DNA from 3 places in the Pseudoalteromonas sp. SR44-5 genome. Region 3 is predicted to be linked to each of the others. Evidence: predicted binding sites of a transcription regulator. Region 3 holds the regulator's gene; each other region holds the start of a gene.

Region 1 (6,032 bases), on a different contig from region 3:
TGGCGCTAACGGTATTATTATTAACACTAAAGAAGGGGCAGTTAAGCTGTCTGATGTCGCAGAAATTGCGTGATAAATTTTATTTATTTTTTAGCCTATTGGCTAAATTTTATAGGTTAGAGGTGAATTATGAGTTTTAATATTGCATTAACTGGCATTGCTGCCGCACAAAAAGATTTGGATGTTACTGCTAATAACATCGCTAATGTAAATACTTACGGTTTTAAAGAATCGAGAGCTGAGTTTGCCGATGTTTATTCATCATCAGTTTTTTCTTCGGGTAAAACTAAAAATGGTGATGGTGTACAAACAGCATCTGTAGCACAGCAATTTCACCAAGGTTCAACATTAGGCACTAAAAATTCACTCGATCTTGCTATAGGAGGTGAAGGATACTTTGCTCTTAGCAATGAGTTAGGCTCACAAGATAAAACATTTACTCGTGCAGGGGCGTTTAAATTAGATAAAGATAACTTTATCGTTGACGCACAAGGTAATTACTTACAAGGCTTTCCTGTTGATGAAGTTAGTGGAGATGCAACATCAGTAAGTTTAACCTCCTCTGGGGCGATTCAAATTCCTGATTCGTCAGGTTCCCCGCGCGCTACCACAAGTGTATATTCGTCATTTAGATTGGATTCGACCAAAGATACACCGACTATTACACCATTTGATCCAACTCAATCAGGGTCATATACTCACTCTACCTCAACCAATGTTTATGATTCGCTAGGTGAGCCGCATACTATGCAATTGTATTTTGTGAAAACAGATGCAGCTGTTACAGGTAATGCTAATGAGTGGCAAACCTATGCAACGTTAGACGGTCAAGCATTCAACCCAGATGGTAGCTCGCAAGGCGCTACTGGACCATTTAACCCAATTTCAACATTTCAGTTTGATGCGAACGGCTTACCACTTAACACCAATGGTACCGCAAATACAGGCAATACATTTAACCCTGTTGTGTTAGATAGCACTAATTTGACAGGGTTTTTAGGCAATGGTGCTAGCTTTCCTAATAATGTAACTATCAACTGGCGCGATGAAGCAGGTACCTCTGCAAAAATCCCGACTCAGCATGCAGGCAAGTTTGAAAATAAAGTATTATCTCAAGATGGTGCTGCTGTGGGACGGTTGGCAAATATAGACATTGGTGTTGATGGAAAAATTGTTGCTTCTTATAGTAATGGCGACTCTAATTATTTAGGACAAGTTGCGTTAGTCCGTTTTCCCAATTCACAGGGGTTACAACAAGTAGGCAATACGTCATGGAAGAAAAGTTTAACTTCAGGTGACCCTGTAGCGGGTGAAGCAAATTCAGGCGCATTTGGTAAGATTAGCTCATCAGCATTAGAGCAATCAAACGTGAACTTAACCAATGAGCTTGTTGATTTGATCAGCGCACAGCGTAACTTCCAAGCTAACTCGCGTGCACTCGAAGTGAATTCAACACTACAGCAAGCTATTTTGCAGATCCGTTAATCTCGTTTTAATATTTTTTACAATCCGACACCTAGGCTGCTATTTATTAGCAGCCTTTTTTATTTGTGCTTGATTATATTTTGTAATTTATTACGTCATTTTATTGTGGCACTTATCTTGCATTTGCCATGTTATAGATTTTTAACGTGAGTCGATGTTATGGACAAGATGGTCTACATTGCAGCGTCTGGAGCTAAGCAAAGTTTGCGGGGCCTAGAGCTTAAAGCAAATAATTTAGCAAATGCCAATACCACAGGCTTTAAAGCTGACTTCGCGCAAGCGCGCTCAATGCAAGCTTTTGGTGAAGGCTTACCGACACGTGTTTTTACTATGCAGGAACGGCCAGGCTCTAATATGACTTCCGGCGGTATTGTTGAAACTGGACGTGATCTTGATATTGCTATGAGCGATAAAGGGTGGCTTACAGTGCAAGATGCTTCAGGTAATGAGGCATATACTAAAGTTGGCACGTTGAATATCACTCCTGATGGCGCTTTGATCACCAGTCACGGGCGTCAAGTTATTGGCGAAGGTGGACCGATTATTTTGCCATTGCCAGTGGAGAAAGTCGAATTTAGTGACGATGGTTCAATCCAAGTTCGCCCGCAAGGTGCGCCGGCTAACTTTTTAGAAGTTGTTGACCGTTTGAAGGTAATTAAGGCAAATAATTCTGAGCTTGAAAAAGGCAATGATGGCTTATTTCGACCAAAACCCGAATTACTGGAAAATGGTATATGTGGATTTTGTGACATCTCTAATGATGTGAAAGTAATGAGTGGCACTTTGGAAATGTCAAATGTGAATCCGGTACATGAGATGGTGGATATGATAAGCCATCAACGCCAATTTGAATTACAAGTTAAGTTAATGAAAACGGCTGAAGAAATTGACGAACGTCAAACTCAATTGCTGCGTATTGTTTAACTTTATTGAGAGGACATTAATATGAATCCTGCATTGTGGATAAGTAAAACGGGGCTTGATGCTCAACAAACCGATATTTCGGTTATCTCAAATAATTTAGCCAATGCCAGTACTGTTGGTTATAAGAAAAGTCGTGCTGTATTTGAAGATTTGCTTTATCAAAATATTAATCAGCCAGGGGGGCGTTCATCACAAGATACAGAGATGCCTTCTGGTCTGATGCTTGGTGCTGGTACCAAAGTAGTTGCTAATCAGAAGAACTTTTCTCAAGGTAACATGTTAACCACTGAAAACTCATTGGATTGGATGATATCAGGGCCCGGTTTTTTTGAAGTTTTACAGCCCGATGGCAATATCGCCTATTCTCGAAATGGTCAATTTACCACGGATGAAGATGGTCGTATTGTTACTGCTGGTGCAGGTTTTCCTGTGCAGCCAGAAATGAATGTACCGGATGATGCGAAGTCAATTACCGTATCACAAGATGGTGAGGTATCGGTGAAAATAGAAGGACAACCTGAGAATGTGGTGATTGGTCAGTTAACGATCAGTGACTTTATCAATCCATCAGGTCTAGAGCCTGTAGGCCAAAATTTATATACCGAAACGGCCGTCAGTGGCGCACCTGTACAAGGTAACCCTGGTCTAGAAGGATTAGGCACTGTTGTCCAAGGCGCACTTGAAACCTCTAACGTAAATGTAACCGAAGAGTTAGTTAACCTAATTGAAACTCAACGTATCTATGAAATGAATTCAAAGGTGATTTCAGCGGTTGACGAAATGATGAGTTACATCAGTCAGCAACTTTAACTAATTCGGAGCAAAGTTATGCGTAATTTATCTATAATCTTAACGGGTGCATTTATATTGAGTGGTTGTATGACGACTCAAAACCACAGCGTGGTTCAAGATGATCCATACTATGCTCCTATGTACCCAGAGCCTGCTGCAGCGCAAGTTGTACCGACAGGCTCATTGTTTGATAGCAATTTATCAAACGATTTATATTCAGATAAAAAAGCGTTACGCACCGGAGATATTATTACAGTTAAACTGCAAGAATCGACGCAATCATCTAAAGCAGCTAAAACTGAAACGGATAAACAAAGTGATGCCAGCTTAGATCCTGTCATTGGGTTAGGCGGACTACCGGTTAATATTGGTGGCGATAGTATTCAGTTTGGTGTGGGCAGCGGTGCTAAATTCAAAGGTGATACTAAGTCAAATCAATCTAATAGTTTATTTGGTGATATTTCCGTAAATGTTATGCGGGTATTACCTAATGGTAATTTAGTGATCCGTGGTGAAAAATGGCTGACTTTAAACTCCGGCGAAGAATTTATTCGTTTGGAAGGTCTTGTTCGCCCGCAAGATGTTACTGCAGATAATACTGTGACCTCTAACAGAATCGCAAATGCGCGTATTCAGTATTCTGGTAAAGGGCAAATGCAAGAGACTCAAACGGCAGGATGGTTAACTCGATTCTTCACTAGCTCTCTGTTCCCTTTTTAAAGGATGTTGATATGAATAGCTTGAAAGCGTTGCTGTGTATATGTTTATTAGCTTGGCATTCTATTGCTAGCGCTGAACGTATCAAGGATGTCTCAATGGTTGAAGGTGTTCGCTCAAACCAGTTAGTTGGTTATGGTCTGGTAGTAGGTTTACCTGGCACCGGTGAGCAAAGTCGTTTTACTGAACAAAGTTTTAAAGCCATGCTAAATAGTTTTGGTATTACCATGGCATCGAATTTAAAACCCAAAATCAAAAATGTAGCAGCGGTTGCTGTGCATGCAGAATTACCTGCATTTAGAAAGCCAGGGCAGACAATCGATATTACTGTATCGTCAATTGGTAGTGCGGGTAGCTTACGTGGTGGAACATTACTACAAACCTTTTTGAAAGGGGTTGATGGAAATACTTATGCTATCGCGCAAGGTAGTCTAATTGTTGGCGGGTTAGGTGTCGAAGGAGCTGATGGTAGTAAGATCGTAATGAACACGCCCACGGTAGGACGTATTCCAAATGGCGCAACGGTTGAACGGGCAATTAAAAGTCCTTTTATGCAAGGTGATTACATAACTTTTAATTTAAATCGTCCTGATTTCACTACTGCTAAACGTTTGGAGCAAACCATTAATGAGCTTATCGGCCCAGACAGTGCACATGCCCTTGATGCCGCTTCAATTCGTGTTATTGCCCCGCGTGATGCGTCGCAGCGTGTTGCTTATTTGTCTACGCTTGAAAACTTAGAGTTTAAACCTGCCGATACTTCGGCAAAAATTATTGTAAATTCACGCACTGGCACCATAGTGATCGGCAAAAACGTGCGGTTACAAGCGGCGGCAATTACCCATGGTGGTCTTACCGTTACGATCGCAGAACAGCAAAATGTATCGCAGCCTAACGCATTAAGTGAGGGGGAAACTGCCGTTACTAATCAAAGTATTATTGATGTTAACGAAGATGATTCTCGGGCCTTTGTATTTAACCCCGGTGTTAGCCTTGACGATTTAGTGCGCGCAATTAACGAAGTTGGAGCAGCGCCTGGTGACTTAATGGCGATACTAGAAGCATTAAAAGAAGCGGGTGCCATTAGCGGTCAACTCGTGGTTATTTAAACCATATTGACCCCCTAAGTTTGCGTTAACTTGCATTTAGGGGGCCTTGACTTGCATAATTAATCAACGCTTTTATACTTTCGCAAACTCGCAAACTCGCATTGGCTTAATTATTGCATTGTTAATACTATTATTAATCACTGTGTCAAATTGCTGATGGATACTAATCATCTCGATAAACAAAACTTCTTTGATTTAGGCAATCTCAATACATTACGTCAAGATGCCTTAAAAAGTGGTGCCTCGCCTGAAGCATCAAAAGAAGCGCTAAAAAAAGCAGCGGCACAATTTGAATCTATTTTTACGCAAATGCTTTTAAAAAGTATGCGTAAAGCAAACGAAGCGTTTGAAGACGAAGACAGCCCTTTTAACTCCAGTGGAGTAAAGTTTTTTGAAGAAATGCATGATCAACAGTTATCGGTTGATTTATCTTCAAAAGGTTCATTGGGCTTAGCCGATCTCATAGTGCAACAACTCTCTCCTGACGGGAAAAAATTTACCCCTAGTTCAGTGCTGCGCACCGTCGATGATTTTACCAGTGATCAACGTGCAACCAGCAAGAATGCTGATAAGGCGGCTGACACTCAGGCTGTCAATAGCAGCTCATCAACAGCGCAAAAACCTCAGTTTGAAAATGCAGAAGATTTTATCAGTAGTGTTTGGGAACATGCCAAAACAGCTGCTGAGAAAATTGGTTTGAACCCCGCTGTGATGGTTGCACAAGCAGCTCTTGAGACTGGCTGGGGGAAACATATCATTAATAAAAGTGATGGTAATAGCAGCTTTAATTTATTCAATATTAAATCAGATAAAAGCTGGCAAGGTGAGAAAGCCAACAAAATGACGCTTGAATTTGAGCAAGGCACACCAGTTAAAAAACAAGCTAGTTTTCGTGCATATGATTCTATTAAAGAGAGTGTGAATGACTTTGTGCAGTTTTTGATAGAAAACCCACGTTACCAAGAAGCGCTACAAAATACCGCAAAACCGGCTGCCTTTTTAGAT
Region 2 (6,032 bases), on a different contig from region 3:
TGACGTTGATCTACCGAGAGTTATAACGCGAGACAATATAAAAACAGCATTGATGAGTAATAACACGCAGCTTTATGTTGTTAAAAATGATCCAAATACTCCGCTGCCAACTCTTAAAGGTATGCAAATGTGCAGTGTGAAAAATTCTGCATTAGTGCAACGAATACAGCAAGTTGAGCCGGTATCTAAACGCCCTGATGTAAATCTGACAGCGGCAGAGAGTAAACTCAACGTTGCGGGCTTACTAGTGTTAGTTATTGATGATAATCAGCTTAATTTAGATATTGTTAGTAATATCTTAAGCAAAGCACATATTAATGTAATGACGGCAAATTCGGCGATGGCAGGGATAGATTTGGTTGCACAAGTCATGCCTGATCTGATCTTAATGGATATTCAAATGCCAGAAGTCGATGGGTTGCAAGCAACCGCTTTATTGCGACAACGTTATGATCAACAGCAATTACCTATTTTTGCGCTAACTGCGCATTGTGAAGCAGCTGACGAGCAACGCTCACTTGCAGTGGGTATGAATAAACATTTAACAAAACCAGTAGTTGCAGCGACGTTATTAGCGGCGATAAATGAGCTGAGAATTACCGGCGCTGTTTTTTATAATCATTCTTTTGCATTAGAACAATTCTCGGGCCATAATGATTTACTACAGGTAATGTTGGGTAAACTTGCTAAGTTGTGTGTAAGCCATCTGCAGCAATTAAAAGTGCCGATGCAAACAAAAGCGTTGGAACGATTAGTGCATAGTATTAAAGGTGTGTCAGGAAACCTTGGCTTTAATCGCCTAAGTGCTACCGCTCAGCAATTAGAAAGTAGACTACGTAAGACACCAGACGTAGGGCAAATATCCCTGAGTCAGTTAGAGTTCGAATTAGTACAAGTAAATAGATACATTCAAATACAAGGCTCAGTAAATGTTGAAGAAAGCCAAAATACTGATCGTTGATGACGACCCATTAAATCGATTAGTGTTGGAAAAAACATTAGCGAATGATCACGAAATATTTTTAGTTGAAAGTGGTGAAAAAGCCCTTACATTTGTTAAATCAACGGCGGTTGACTTAATTATCCTCGATATAGTAATGCCCGGCATTAATGGCTATGAGGTGTTAATTCAGTTAAAAGAAAATTCAACTACGCACGCTATTCCAGTCATCTTTATTTCAGCTAATACAAGCCATGATGATGAAGCGAAAGGGTTTGAATTAGGCGCAATGGACTATATTGCTAAGCCATTTAGTCCCGCAATAGTACGTGCACGAGTGCGTAATCAATTATTGATCAAGCAAAAAAATGATTTGTTAGAAATGCTCGCCTCAATTGATGGGCTGACAGAAATACCTAATCGGCGTTATTTAGATGAAAGCTTATCGCGAGAATGGCGTCGCAGCCGTCGAGCTGGTACACCGTTATCGGTGCTATTAATAGATATAGACCACTTTAAGCGTTATAACGATTGTTATGGCCACCGTGCCGGGGATGACTGCCTTAAACGTGTGGCACATGCATTAGTTGCAGCGTGTGAGCGAGGTACTGACTTTGTTGCGCGCTACGGCGGTGAAGAATTTGCTGCAGTATTACCCGACACCAACCAGTACGAGGCATTGGAATTTGCTAATAAACTCAGAGATGCTGTTAATGCGCTTGCTATCCCGCATAAAGCATCACTCAATGCCGCTCACATTACGATAAGTATTGGGGTTGCTACAACTGAGTTTGGTCAAGTTTATGCTGAGCATATATTACTTGAAGAAGCCGATTTAGGTTTATATCAAGCTAAAGATAGTGGCCGCGATAAAATTATCGCTCGAGTTATTGACGCAAGTTAGTAAAGTCAGTTATTACAGCAAATAAAGAGTGAATATGCTCCACTCTTTACTGCTTTAGTTTTGTGTCTAAATGGCGCTAAGTGAATTATAAATACTATCACCCACACCAATCAGTTTCTCGTTTTTAAAGACCAGTGGAGTACATTCATCTTTTGTCATTTTTCCGTCAGAGTGAATACTATGGGTGGCATAAAATAGTACTTGGTATACATCACCGTCTTTTTTTAATAATTCTGTAAAGTCGGGAGTTTTTAATTTATTTAATACATTTTGATAGCTGGTATCTAAAGTGAGCCCCGAGATGCTTTCACGATTAAATTGATGATGTTCTTCCCAGCTTGAACTATTACCAGCCCAATGCGTTTCTGCTTCACCATCGGATACTGCAATTACACAACCAGTAAGAAGAGGGGCTGTAAGCGCGGCAATTAAAAGTACTTTTTTCATTATTTTATCCTGATACTAAATATTGATTTTAATTTGTCTATTAGTTAGCAAAGAACTGGCCAATATTTTATATTATTTAAAATCAATAGATTAGGTTTTTTTGTAAGGCGGTAAATTACATTTAACCACCTTGTATAGCGTAACTAACTAAAAGTTAGTTGATTAGACCAGTCTATTTAAGCTTTGACCTTGGCTAAATGCGCTAATATTTAAGCTGACTTGCTTTACTAAGCGAATGATTGACTCTTCACTGGCCCATGCAATATGTGGAGTCAGTATTAAATTATCACCACGATAAGCGGCCAATGGATTATCCTTCGCAGCTGGTTCTTTACTTAATACGTCAAATCCCGCTCCTGCAATTTGGTTATTGCTCAGTGCGTTGGCTAAATCAGCTTCATTAACGATACCACCGCGCGCGGTGTTAATTAAAATGGCATTGGGTTTCATCATAGCAAGTTCAGCAGCACCAATCAGATCACGACTTTCATCGGTTAAAGGGCAGTGTACACTAATAATATCAGCTGTTTTTATTGCTTGGTAAAATTCTGTTCGGCCCTCTCTAGTTACTTGGTTTTTACGCTCACTGATAACTACATTGGCACCAAAAGCACGTGCAACATCCGCAACAGCTTTACCAAGCGAACCATAACCGATAATTGCCAGAGTTTTACCTCCAATATCATTAAAACGGTAATCAAGGCGGCAGAACATCTCACTTTGTTGCCATAACCCTTGTTGGCAATCAGCAATGTAGCGGTGAGTATTACCCAGTAAATTTGTGATCAGTGCAAAGGTATGTTGTACAACCGAAGGTGTTGAATACCCGGCCACATTGGTAACGGCAATGCCAAACTCTTTAGCGGCGACTAAATCAACATTGTTAGTGCCAGTTGCGGCTACACATATGAGCTTTAATTCAGGAAGTTTTGCCAGTGTTTCGCGATTAAGTACCACTTTATTGGTGATCAATACATCAGCGCCTGCACTGTGCGCTAATACTTGTGCTGGACTGGTTAGTGAATAACTAGTGAAATTGCCAAGTGTTTGAAAAGGCTCAAGTGATGTGCCTGCTAATGTGGCAGTATCGAGAAGGGTAATATTCATGCGCTTTCCTTATTAAATAAAATAATTTTAATGCTTGACCTTGGTGTGTACTCTAAGGTTTATACTTGGCATCAGTTGATAATACACTCATTGGAGACACAGATGAAAATAGGTGAATTTGCTAATCAGTTAGGTGTCTCTACAGATACCCTAAGATACTATGAAAAACATAATTTGTTAACGCCATCAAGTCGAACCGGGGCCGGTTATCGCGATTATGGTGAAGCTGCATTAAAGCAAATGAAGTTTATTTTACGTGCTAAAAATGTTGGCTTTAGCTTGGCAGAGATCAAGGAGTTGCTGCAAATTAAATTTAAAAAACATCAGCATTCTTGCCATGAAGTTAAAAACCTAACAATACAAAAGCGTGACTTAGTCGCAGAGCGCATTGCTGAATTAACACGTTTTCATCAATCATTATCCGTGTTAGCTGATAAGTGCTGTGGCGGACAAGAGCCCGCAGATAACTGTTCAATATTAACCACTTTGGAGGACATCGATGGACTTACTCAATAATTTTTGGCAGTTATTTTTATTATCTGCCCCTTGGTTAATGCTTGGTTTACTCATTGCCGGGTTATTAAATGTGTATTTACCGGCAAATTTTTTAAATAAACATTTAGGTAAAGAAGGTTTTTGGACCACTGTTAAAGCTGCTTTAATTGGTGCGCCAATGCCGTTGTGTTCGTGCGGTGTAATACCCGCTGCAATTGGTTTAAGACGTGCAGGCGCTTCAAAAAGTGCTACCACTGCGTTTTTAGTATCGACTCCTGAAACTGGGGTTGATTCGGTGTCGGTATCGTATGTGCTACTCGGTCCTTTTATGGCAATAATTCGTCCAATAGCGGCGATTTGTAGTGCTATTGTCGCAGGTGTCTTAGTGGGGCGTGATGCTGAAAAAACGCAAACTACAGATCACTCTAGTGAAGTTAATAATGAGCAAAAGCGAGCAGCTACAACAAGTTGTTGTTCAACAAAATCAGCAGTGGCTGAAGAGAAGGCAAGTTGCTGCTCAACAAAATCAGCAGTGGTCGAAGAGAAGGCAAGTTGCTGCTCAACGAAATTAGCAGTGGTCGAAGAGAAGGCAAGTTGCTGCTCAACAAAATCAGCAGTGGTCGAAGAGAAGACTAACTGTTGCGATACAACAAGTGCAGCACCAGCTAGTCAATGGCAAAAGATGAAACAGGCAGTGAGTTTTAGCTGTAACAAATTGCTATCAGACACTATGAAGTGGTTAATGATTGGTTTGTTCTTTGCAGCTTTAGTGCAAACTTATGTGCCAGAGTCATTTTTAAGCCAATGGGGCAGTGGTATTTTGGCTATGCTGGTGGTGATCGTGATTAGTATTCCCATGTATATCTGCGCGACCGCATCAACGCCGATTGCAGCTGGTTTGTTATTGAGCGGTGTATCGCCGGGGGCGGTGTTGGTGTTTATGCTTGCGGGTCCTGCCACGAATGTCGCAACGCTTGGCGTGGTTGCTAATGAGCTTGGTAAACGTGCAGTAGTTGCTTATTTAGTTGGTGTAATAGGGGTTGCTTTAATATTTGGCTTTTTAACTGATTATTTAGTGGCTGAATTTGGCTTTGTTGTTACACCATTATTAGGTGAAGAACATCAAGTGCTACCACATTGGCTAACCCTTCTCTGTGGTACTATTTTAGCGCTGTTAATGGTGCGTTTAGTTCTTAAAGGAGCGCTTAGTAAATACCGTAGTACTGGTAAGAGCATTGCATAATTGAATGTTATTAAATAGATTTTTAGCGGTTATAAAATATAAACAATGGACCAAATTAATGACTTAGTTCGCATTTTAGGTTGTCTGAGTTATAATCGCCTATAGAATATAAACGGTGCGCATGAGCGCACCGTTTTTTTAACTTTAAAGATGCAGTAATGAGTGAGCCAGTGGACAAGTACGCAGATATAAGACCTTACAATGATGATGAAGTAGCCGCTTCGGTTGCACGTTTGATTGATGATAATGCGTTTATTGATGTAGTTGCAAAATATAACTTACCGCGTTTTTTATCAGCTGTACCTTTGCTGTCTAGAGCATTGGTAAAGTATCAGTTACGTAAAAAGTGGGGCGCTATCAACAGTGTTGAGCAAGTTCAACAAATCGTTGCTAAGTATTTAGCACAGCTGGTAAAACGCACCACAACTGAGGTGACTTTTTCTGGTTTGGATCAACTTGATCCAAAGCAAGCGTATTTGTTTATCTCAAATCATCGCGATATCGTACTTGATCCTGCGTTAATTAATTGGGGCTTATTCAGCTATAAAATGAAGACAGTCCGTATCGCCATCGGTGATAACTTACTGCAAATCCCTTATATCACCGAACTGATGCGTTTAAATAAAAGCTTTATTGTTAAGCGCTCTGTTAAAGCGCCAAAAGAAATGCTTAGAGCACTATCGCAGCTTTCAGCTTATATTTACGATTCGCTTGCTGGTGGTGATTCAATTTGGATTGCACAAAAAGAAGGCCGCGCTAAAGATGGCTTTGATCAAACAGATCCTGCGTTACTTAAAATGTTGCAGCTTAATGGTCGTAAGCAAAAGAAAGAGTTTGCTGAATATGTACGCGAGCTAAAAATTGTACCAGTATCAATTTCATATCAATATGAACCT
Region 3 (6,032 bases):
AACTCGCGCCTACGATGGGTTTAACCTTTAACTAATTTTTAACTACACCAACAACCATGTGGCGGTGCCTAGGAAGGCGAAGATCCCTACAATATCGGTTACGGTTGTCAGTACTACGCTGCCAGCTAATGCAGGGTCAATTTTCATTTTTTTCAATAGCAGCGGAATACTGGCACCGGCGATACCTGCGGCTACTAAGTTCATAAACATGGCAAAGGCGAGTACGCCGCCAAGCTTAAAGTCCCATTGCCAAATAGCAACAACACCGGCAATTAAAATGGACCAAACAATCCCGTTTATTGCGCCGATTGCAAGCTCTTTGATCAGTAAAAAGCGTTGGTTAGTTTGGTTGATATGACCCACTGCAATACCACGTATTACGAGGGTTAATGTTTGGCTGCCCGCAACACCACCCATGGATGGCACTATACCGTTGAGTACCGCTAGAATAGGTAAAATTGCTAAGGTGTTTTCAAAGAAGCTTGCCACAATCGCAGCAAGTAGCGCGGTTAATAAGTTAACGCCAAGCCAAATTGAGCGCTTTTTCGAACTTTTTAACACTGGGGCAAAGGTATCTTCTTCATCATCAAGACCGGCTAGGCTTAATAAGCTATGCTCGGCGTCTTCACGGATAACGTCAACGATATCATCGATGGTGATACGGCCAAGTAGATGGTCATTATCATCAACCACTGGGGCTGATATCCAGTTATGACGTTCAAACAGTTGTGCTACATCGGTTTCATCCATCGAAATGAGGATAGATTCACAATCTTCATCCATTAAGTCGCGAATGATTTTATCTGGCGAGTTAGTCAACAAGGTCGTTAACGACATGGCACCTATAAAGCAGTTATGTTTATCAACAACATAAAGATCATCGGTACCTTCTGGTAGCTCACCACGTAAACGTAAGTAGCGCAGTACTACGTCGATAGTGACATCTGGACGGATGGTCACTGTATCAGTGTTCATTAGCGCGCCAGCAGAGCGCTCTTGATAAGAGAGTGCTTGAGTTGCACGTTCTCGATCTTGGCTGTCCATGGCACTAACAACGTCTTTGTAGACGGTATCAGGTAGGCTACGTAGTACTTCCCCTAGATCATCGTGGCTCATGTCCTCAGTTGCCGCAGCGATGTGCTTCGGCTCCATTTGGGCAATGATCCCTAAACGAACATCTTCTGAGAGTTCTTCGAGTACGTCACCTTGTACATCTGGATCAACCAGTTGCCATAGCAAGGTACGAATTTTATGTGGGGATGACTCGAGTAACAATGCGGTGTCACACGGAGCTGTTTTTGCCAACATACGCCTTACTTGAACAAATTGACCACTGTTAAGTGACTTGGTCACTTGTTTTAGTTGTTGTAGTGGGTAATCTTGTTCAAAAGCTTCTGGCATTGGCGTCCTTAAAAATTAATACGCTTGATAGGTAGGGTAACAGTTGTCGGTAATTAACGCGCTTGGTCTGTTTAATTAACGACTTTATTTAGTTTAACGCAATTTAGTGGTACTGACTACGAGCTATTCTTGTTCGTTAAAGCGTTGTGCGATCAACTCGCCAATTGCTGCAAGAGCAGGTTCAGCGTCCGGGCCTTCACATACAACTTTAACTTCTTTGCCTTGGCTACTTTCTAATAGCATTAAGCCGAGTACGCTATCGCCTGCGGCTTGTTTGTCATCTTGATGAAGTGTGATGCTGGCATCAAACTGCACAGCTAATTGCGCTAATACGCTGGCTGCGCGAGCATGTAAACCGAGTTTGTTTTTTATTAAAAATGTATCTTCTAAACGCATCAACATTCCTTACTGTAAACGTGAGTTGTTATTCTTGTTCACGATGGCGAATTTTCACATTGCTGTGGCTCATCGAGAAGCTTTCACCTATAGTTTGCGCTAGATAAACTGAGCGATGTTGACCACCGGTGCAACCAATAGCAATTGTTAAGTAACTGCGGTTATTACGCTCCAAATGCGGTAACCAAGTTTGTACAAAGGTTTGGATCTGCCAAGTGAATTTTTGTACGATACTATGGCTGGCTAAATAATCTTTTACTGGCTGATCAAGGCCTGTAAGTGGCTTAAGCTCAGGCTCCCAATGTGGGTTTGGTAAAAAGCGTGCATCAAAAACATAATCAGCTTCTTTTGGGATACCATATTTAAAACCAAATGATTCAAAGGTAATGATTAGTTTTTTATCTTTTTTCCCTAAAATCTTTTCACGGATTGACTCTGCAAGCTGGTGGACACTCAGATCAGTGGTATCAAGTATAAAGTCAGCGCGAGTAGTTAATACATCAAGTAATACTTTTTCTTGCTTGATAGCTAAATCCAGTGGCAAAGAGTCCAAAGATAATGGGTGTAAGCGGCGAGTTTCAGAAAAACGTTTGATCAGGGTTTGATCATCACTGTCTAAATAAAATAGCGTCGGATTTGCAAAACCAGGCAAGTATTCAAGAATATCGTTAAATTCTTCCTGCTCTTTCGGTAAATTACGGACATCAATACTGACGGCAATTTTGTCATAATTATCAGAGACACTGCGCACTAATGAAGGTAATAAGTTTACCGGAATATTATCTACACAATAATAGCCAAGATCTTCTACTACACGCAGAGCAACAGATTTACCTGAGCCAGAACGCCCACTGATGATGATTAACTCCATGTAAATTCTCCTTCATTTGGCTACGATTGCGCAGCAATTACGTGATACAAATCTTGGTCTGTTTTTGCGCTACGTAGTTGTTTACAAAAATCTTTGTCGTTGAGTTTATCAGCAATTGTGGCTAACGTCTTCAAATGAAGTTGGCTATCACCATCTGGCACGATGAGAGCTACAAATATATCAACTGGGCGATTATCTATCGCATCAAAATCAATCGGTGATTCACTCACTATAATTATTGCTAGCGGGTTTTCAACACCACTCATACGGCCATGAGGAATAGCAATACCACGACCAATACCCGTACTACCTAGTTTTTCTCTCGACAGTAGTGCGTTGAGGATTTCTTGTTGTGATAGCTGAGGAAGTTGTTCATGAGCCAATTGGCTGATAAATTCAATGATCCGTTTTTTGCTATTAAAAAGGACCGCAGCTTTACTGCAGTCCTGGCAAATAAGTGAGCTTAATTTCATAGTGTTAGTGTCGAGCGTGCTTCTCTTTGTGTTTAATTACCTGACGGTCAAGTTTGTCGATTAGTCCGTCAATGGCTGCATACATGTCTTGGTGCTCAGTTGAGGCAAATAATTCAGCGCCACTGACATGTAATGTGGCTTCTGCTTTTTGGCTTAGCTTTTCTACATCAAGAATGACATGGACATTATTGATATGATCAAAATGCCTTTCAAGCTTGGCAAACTTATTGTTTACATAGTCTCTTAATGAATCAGTAATTTCTACATGACGACCAGTTAAATTTAGTTGCATAAGCATTTTCCTCTTGTGATTTTACGCCTTAAATCAAACTTTTACGTTGATTTGACGGTGGAATAGCCAGTGACTCGCGGTATTTTGCAATAGTCCGTCTAGCTACTTTGATACCTTGCTCTGCCAATATATCTGCAATTTTACTATCACTCAATGGTTTCGCTGAGTTTTCTGCACTGATCAATTTTCTGATCAATGCTCGAATGGCTGTCGATGAGCATTCGCCGCCGTTCTCAGTACTTACATGGCTCGAGAAAAAATATTTTAACTCAAATATACCACGAGGGGTATGCATGTATTTTTGGGTGGTTACACGAGAAATTGTTGATTCGTGCATCTCAACCATTTCGGCAACGTCGTTTAGTACCATAGGGCGCATGGCCTCAGGGCCATGCTCAAAGAATCCTTGCTGCTGTTTAACAATGCAGTTGGTTACTTTGAGTAACGTCTCGTTACGACTTTCTAGGCTTTTAATAAACCATTTAGCTTCTTGCAAATGCGAGCGTATAAATTGGCTGTCAGTGCTTGATTTTACAGAGCGTGACATCGCCGCATATTGGCTGTTCACTCTAATTTTTGGCATGCTGTCTGGATTGAGTTCAACCACCCAGCGACCTTTAATTTTTTTCACCGAAACGTCAGGAATAACATACTCTGATTCTTCGCGTACTATGGTATCCGCAGGCTTTGGGTTAAGGCTGTGGATCAGTGTCATTACTTCTTTTAGTTCATCTTCTTTAAGCTTAGTCTTTTTCATCAAAGTGCGATAGTCACGACTAGCTAATAAATCGATATGATCAGTTAAAATCATTTTTGTCTCGCTAATCCAAGGAGTTGCAGGATCAAATTGATTTAATTGAATACATAAACATTCTTGTAGGCTGCGCGCAGCAATACCAACAGGGTCAAACAACTGAATGCGTTTTAACACTGCTTGCACTTCGTCGAGTTCGATTTCTTCTTCGTTATTACCTTGATTTAAGCTTTCTGCGATGTCTTCGCAGCTCAAGGTTAAAATACCTGAATCGTCAACGGCTTCAACAATCGCAATGGCAATGGCTTCATCGGTTGGACTAAAAGGTGTGAGTTGTAATTGCCACATTAGATATTCGTGCAAGGTTTCAGTTGAGGCACCTTGATAAATTGACTCATCTTCAGGCATTGGCCCAGATGACGTATTTGGCGCAGCACTCATGTATTCGTCCCAGGTGACGTCCATAGCCATTTCGTCACTTAAGGTCTCTTTACTTAATGCTTCGCTACTTTCTTGTTCATATTCGCTTGGCTTGTCGTCTGCTGATGCGCTAACGGTTAAGTCATCGTTATCTTGTTTTTGTTCGTTTTTACCAGCCGTGTCGTCTGAATATTCATGTTCTTCTAGCTCTAACAATGGATTGCTGTCGAGCGCTTCTTGAATTTCTTGCTGGAGATCCAATGTACTGAGTTGCAATAAGCGAATTGCTTGTTGCAGCTGTGGTGTCATTGTAAGTTGCTGGCCCATGCGCAGCTGGAGTGATTGCCTCATGTATCTCTAACAATCCTTTTATTGTTATCATCGTTAAGTCTAGCAGATACTTAGCCGAGCGTGGCTTTATAGCCTAAATTGCTCGCCCAGGTAAACATCGCGGACTGTTTGGTCGGCGAGTACATGCTCAGGGGTACCTGATGCAATTAACTCCCCATGAGAAACTATGTAGGCTTTTTCACAAACATCAAGGGTTTCTCGTACATTGTGGTCGGTAATAAGCACGCCAATACCACGGTTTTTAAGGTGTTCAATAATCTTCTTTATATCTAACACTGAAATAGGATCAACGCCAGCAAAAGGCTCATCAAGTAAGATAAATTTTGGGTTTGCGGCTAAAGCGCGTGCAATTTCAACTCGACGACGTTCACCGCCAGATAATGCCATACCTTGGCTGTCGCGGATATGTTGAATGCTAAACTCATCAAGTAAGCTGTCGAGCGCTTCTTCTCTGGCTTGTTTATTCAGCTCTTTACGAGTTTCTAAAATAGCCATCAGGTTTTGATAAACAGTTAATTTACGGAAGATGGATGATTCTTGTGGCAGGTAGCCAATCCCTAACCGTGCGCGACTGTGCATTGGCAGTAAGGTGATGTCATTATCATCAATACTGATTTTACCTTTGTCGCTTGGAACTAAACCCACAATCATATAAAAGGTGGTGGTTTTACCAGCGCCATTAGGACCCAATAAGCCAACAATGCTGCCTGCGCTAACTTCTAAACCCACGCTTTTTACAACTTGGCGACCTTTATAGCTTTTTGCTAGAAATTCAGCTTTTAATGTACTCATGGCTGCCCTTTAGATTTGTCTTTTTTACTGTCTACTGGTACCAAAATGGTGTGCACACGATCGCTTGAGCTTGCGCCTTTTTCAGCACTGATCAGTTGCTGGTCCATATCATAGGTAATGCTTTTGGCATTGATTTTTTGACCTGCCTGAGTGACTTGTGCATTGCCAACCAAGGTTAAATAGCGCTTAGCGACATCGTAACGGACTTCATCAGCACTGGCACTCATTACTGTGCCATCAGTTTGTTTTTCTTCAAAGTAAGCCGGACTGCCAGTTGCGACA

The links. Region 3 encodes sigma-54, which starts transcription at its own class of promoters, with help from an activator protein. Its sites were predicted from a motif close to GTTGGCACGNNNNTNGNNT; they were not measured.
Region 1: the regulator sigma-54 is predicted to act here: its motif matches at 1,590-1,608, upstream of H5154_RS10330 (flagellar basal body rod protein FlgF).
Region 2: the regulator sigma-54 is predicted to act here: its motif matches at 2,337-2,355, upstream of H5154_RS12425 (DUF3192 domain-containing protein).

The regions. Positions count from the first base shown of each region.
Region 1 is NZ_JACJDT010000014.1:93,535-99,566, reverse strand. Features, by position in the region: gene H5154_RS10340 (flagellar hook assembly protein FlgD) at 1-73, shown strand, start outside; gene flgE (flagellar hook protein FlgE) at 130-1,485, shown strand; gene H5154_RS10330 (flagellar basal body rod protein FlgF) at 1,645-2,409, shown strand; gene flgG (flagellar basal-body rod protein FlgG) at 2,431-3,219, shown strand; gene flgH (flagellar basal body L-ring protein FlgH) at 3,238-3,921, shown strand; gene H5154_RS10315 (flagellar basal body P-ring protein FlgI) at 3,933-5,027, shown strand; gene flgJ (flagellar assembly peptidoglycan hydrolase FlgJ) at 5,184-6,032, shown strand, end outside.
Region 2 is NZ_JACJDT010000020.1:42,852-48,883, reverse strand. Features, by position in the region: gene H5154_RS12435 (PAS domain-containing hybrid sensor histidine kinase/response regulator) at 1-961, shown strand, start outside; gene H5154_RS12430 (diguanylate cyclase) at 930-1,844, shown strand; gene H5154_RS12425 (DUF3192 domain-containing protein) at 1,911-2,291, opposite strand; gene H5154_RS12420 (D-2-hydroxyacid dehydrogenase) at 2,454-3,398, opposite strand; gene zntR (Zn(2+)-responsive transcriptional regulator) at 3,501-3,914, shown strand; gene H5154_RS12410 (SO_0444 family Cu/Zn efflux transporter) at 3,898-5,136, shown strand; gene H5154_RS12405 (1-acyl-sn-glycerol-3-phosphate acyltransferase) at 5,295-6,032, shown strand, end outside.
Region 3 is NZ_JACJDT010000061.1:13,990-20,021, reverse strand. Features, by position in the region: gene mgtE (magnesium transporter) at 43-1,401, opposite strand; gene H5154_RS21065 (HPr family phosphocarrier protein) at 1,525-1,797, opposite strand; gene rapZ (RNase adapter RapZ) at 1,826-2,668, opposite strand; gene ptsN (PTS IIA-like nitrogen regulatory protein PtsN) at 2,689-3,141, opposite strand; gene hpf (ribosome hibernation promoting factor) at 3,146-3,433, opposite strand; gene H5154_RS21045 (RNA polymerase factor sigma-54) at 3,462-4,958, opposite strand; gene lptB (LPS export ABC transporter ATP-binding protein) at 5,025-5,750, opposite strand; gene lptA (lipopolysaccharide transport periplasmic protein LptA) at 5,747-6,032, opposite strand, start outside.